DNA from 2 places in the Gracilibacillus sp. HCP3S3_G5_2 genome. Region 1 is predicted to be linked to the other one. Evidence: predicted binding sites of a transcription regulator. Region 1 holds the regulator's gene; the other holds the start of a gene.

Region 1 (2,216 bases):
GTAGCCACTCCCTTGCATCCTGTTCAAATTTTTCCTGCTTTGTAGTTCTTTCAGATAGATGTGCTAAACTAATACGCAGTTCATTCCAATTTTTCGCCTCTGTAAATTCATATTGCTGATGCCTTTTATTTATATCCTTCACTTCTTTGGTTATAGTTTCATTGAATTTTTTCTGTTTATGAATTAGTTCAGCGAAATAATCCGTTTTAAAATAACGTTGATTTGGAACTTGAATCTCTCCTTTATGTTGAAATACACTTGAATGTTCGGATTTATTAATAAATAGTCCCATAAATGTCATCACCTTCTAACGCTTTTTCTTATTATATGCGTCTTCCTTAAAAATCGATAATTGACCTAGATGGGACTTAGGAGATATAGAGTTAAAGATAATGTGGATGGAATAATAATCCAAGACAACTGAATACCAACTAAAAAGCCAGTAGCTTCACTTCAAGACGAAGAATTGAAGATGCTCATCTGCTCGTGTATTAGATATAGCATGGGCTCAGGGGGATATTTCCTAGAAGTTTTGTAGAGGAAATAACTTTATCGATTGATGAGATGAACATGGGGAGAGGAACAGTTTTTGCAGATGATACCTTCTCGACAGCATTGATGGTAGAAATGAATCTAAGAACCTTTATTGGTAATTAGGAAGATACTTTTTCTTATAAGCGGCCGTTGACTACTAATACCAGCGAATCTAGTGCTCTGATGGGTTTATATGTTTTACTAGAATATTCAAATTGATACCAATTACCACACGATTGAAGACAATCGTCATAATCCAAGGAAGCTTTCCCGACATTTAATTTACATAATAAAAATACAGTAAATAATGGTAGAAAAAAAGTGCGACTTAGACAAGTGCGCACTTTCCATTAATTATATACTACGATACAACCCTACTACTTTACCCAAAATACTAACATTTTTATAAATTAAAGGATCCATCGTTGCATTTTCTGGTTGTAAACGTATATGATCTTTTTCTTTAAAGAATCGTTTTACTGTGGCCTCACTTTCTTCGGTCATTGCTACCACAATATCACCATTTTCTGCTGTATTTTGTTGTTTGACAATTACTTTGTCACCATCTAAAATGCCAGCTTCGATCATACTGTCTCCTTCGATAATTAATACAAATAATTGCTCGCTTACATGCATTTCATTATGAGGAATAGGGATATATTCTTCGATATTTTCTACCGCGGTTATCGGAAGGCCGGCCGTAACTTTCCCGATAACCGGTGCAAATGTGGCTTCGGTTTTTGGAATTTCCAATTCTCCGTCTTGTGGAAGTACCTCTATAGCTCTCGGTTTAGTTGGATCACGTCTGATATAGCCTTTTTTCTCTAATCTCGCTAGATGACCGTGAACGGTTGAGCTTGACGCTAAACCGACTGCTTCACCAATTTCCCGAACAGATGGTGGATATCCTTTTAGCTCAACTTGCTCTTTAATATAAGCTAATATCTCCTCTTGTCGTTTTGATAGATTTGTCATATTTAAATCTCCTTACACGTATTATTTATTAATCAAATTATAGCATAGGAAAATAAGTTTTACAAACATTCGTTCGAGAAAACAATTGACATGAACATTTGTTCGTGTATAATATAAATACGAACAAAGGTTCGAAGGAGGCGATATTATGTTAAAAAATATATCTAAAGTTGACATTTTTTACTTGATTACTTTTATACTAGCTATTGTCTTTTTCTATTATTCAGCAGTAACAAGTTTATAGCATAAAGGAGTAAGTTTAACCTATGGCAAAAGCGATCATATACTGTCGTGTAAGTACCGAAAAGGATTCCCAAGAAACATCTATTCAACGACAGCAAGAAGAATTACACATGTTTGCAAATAAATATAAAATGGAAATTCATAAAATCATCCAGGAAAAACAAAGTGGGTATGAGATTGAACGTGAGGGTATTTTTGATATGTTAGAGACATTTCAGAATGGACAGGCTGATACCCTCCTTATCCAAGACGAAACGAGGCTAGGAAGAGGGAATACTAAAATTGCATTACTTCATCAATTAAATCGATTAAATGTAAATATATATACACTATCACATAATGGTGAATTGCAGCTTTCTGAAGGCGATTCGATGGTATTACAGATCGTATCAATAGTAGAGGAATATCAACGAAAATTACATAATGCGAAAATTAAACGAGGGATGAAGAAGGCTGTTGGTAAT
Region 2 (2,216 bases), on a different contig from region 1:
TCTTTCGCCGCTCATTTAATTCAAAAAGCAAATCGAGTATTTCAATTTGATGGGTCATATCTAAATAAGTAGTAGGCTCATCCAATAAAATAGTATCGGTCTCTTGTGCTAGTGTCATCGCAATCCAAGCACGCTGACGCTGACCACCTGATAAGGAATCAACAGCACGGTTCTTCAAGTCTGTCATATTGGTAGCATTTAATGCTTCTGTAACAGCTTTTTCGTCTTCTTCAGACCAACGCTTAAACACTGTTTTATACGGATGTCTTCCTTGTTTAACGAGGTCTTCAACAGTTAAGCCTTCTGGGCTAATAGGACTTTGTGGTAAAATCGCCAATTGTTTCGCCACTTCTTTTGTTGGTGTTCTTGCAATGTCTTCCCCGTTTAAAATAACATTCCCTTGTTTAGGCTTTAACAGTCGGGCTAATGAACGTAATAATGTTGATTTGCCACAACCGTTTCCACCAATTAAGACTGTTATTTCACCTTTAGGAATCGAAATATCCAATTCATCTATTATAATTTCATCGCCATATCCAAGCGTCAAATCTTTTGTTACCAGTGTTTCCATGCTGAATCTCTCCCTTATTCACACTGTTCGGGCCATCTTTTAATATCTTCGATTCAAACTTTTCTTCTGTATCTAGTTTATTAGCTTTTGATAAGGAAGTCAATGAGTTTGAGAATCGTTTTCACTATTTCTCTCATCATTACCTACTTTTTTTAAATAAAGATACCTAAATTCATCATGTTAAGCATCTCATGTATAAGTTCCATAAAATATGGACCACTGTAAAAAGTGACCCTTTTCTTTTGCATGTCTATTCTTGATCTGAATGTGCTTTTTTTCATTTATTGCTATATTTTAACACTATTATTTTTATTTCGCATAGGCTATACTAATCACAAGAACAAACGTTCGTTAGAGGTGTTGAATGATGGATTATAGCTCTTTTCCTAAACATAACGTGCTTTGTATTGATATGCGATCCTTTTATGCAAGTATTGAGTGTGTCAAACGTGGCCTAGATCCGATGACAACTATGCTTGCGGTTGTTGGGGATAAAAGTCGATCTGGCAGTATTATTCTTGCTGCTTCCCCCGCCTTAAAACAACGGCACGGAGTCAAAAATGTGAGTCGATACTTCGAGCTGCCTAATGATCCGGCTATTCAAGTAGTCGAGGCAAAAATGGGGGATTACGTGAAGGTGTCAATGGGAATCACCAAGTTGTTACACCAGTATGTTCCGAAAGAAGCGATCCATCCCTATTCCGTTGATGAAATGTGGATTACCGTTGATGGATTAGAAGATTTATACGGGGATGCGCACCATGTTGCTCAAATGATCAAGGACGAAATATATGACACGATGGGATTGACCTGTGCAATTGGGATTGGTGACAATAAATTTTTAGCGAAAGTAGTGATGGATCTCTATGCGAAAAAAACAGGTATTGCTACATGTCGTTATCAAGATGTCGAACATTTATTATGGCCAGTGCCGATTGAAAAAATATGGGGGATCGGCAGACAACTGACAGCGCATCTTAACCGGATGGGGATTGTCTATTTGGGCCAATTAGCTAATTATCGATTAGATAGGCTACAAAAACGGTTTGGAGTAATCGGGGAGCAATTGTACTGGCATGCCTGGGGAGTTGACTTAAGCCCAGTCTATGATTCATTCGGAAGAAAAGAAGAACAAAAAGGCTTCGGACATGGCATCACCTTATTACGTGATTATTCCGCTGCAGAGACATTAACATGTATTCTCGACTTATGTGAGGAAGTATGTAGACGTGCCCGTACACACAAAAGAGCGGGAAGAACGATTCACCTAGGCATTGGCTATGCTGATAACGGTGGTGGTTTTCATCGTTCACGATCTCTTCACTTGCCTACTAATATCACGATGGATATTTATCAGGTATGCTTGCAATTATTTCACGAATTTTATAATCAACATAGCAAAATTCGTCGTGTCAATGTTTCATTGAATAACTTATATGATGATATCGAAACACAGCTGAATTTATTTGAAGATCAACCGAAAAAGAAAGATATCGGCTATGTGATGGATGCCATTCGTGCTAAATATGGATCGACTGCTATTTTACGGGCGTCAAGCTACACCGAAGCTGGTATCACAAGAGAACGCAGTAAGAAAATTGGTGGGCATTATGCATAAGAAGAAGGACAGCAATTTGGCGTAATA

Evidence for each region. Region 1 encodes LexA, which represses DNA repair genes until DNA is damaged. Its sites were predicted from a motif close to CGAACATATGTTCG; they were not measured.
Region 2: ACTNEP_RS04005 (DNA polymerase IV) is a predicted target of LexA. The motif match lies at 909-922, and genes of this name have one in related genera.

The regions. Positions count from the first base shown of each region.
Region 1 is NZ_JBQHXU010000008.1:15,403-17,618, forward strand. Features, by position in the region: gene ACTNEP_RS12605 (hypothetical protein) at 1-292, opposite strand, end outside; gene lexA (transcriptional repressor LexA) at 889-1,509, opposite strand; gene ACTNEP_RS12615 (YneB family resolvase-like protein) at 1,776-2,216, shown strand, end outside.
Region 2 is NZ_JBQHXU010000002.1:316,079-318,294, forward strand. Features, by position in the region: gene ACTNEP_RS04000 (ABC transporter ATP-binding protein) at 1-571, opposite strand, end outside; gene ACTNEP_RS04005 (DNA polymerase IV) at 939-2,189, shown strand.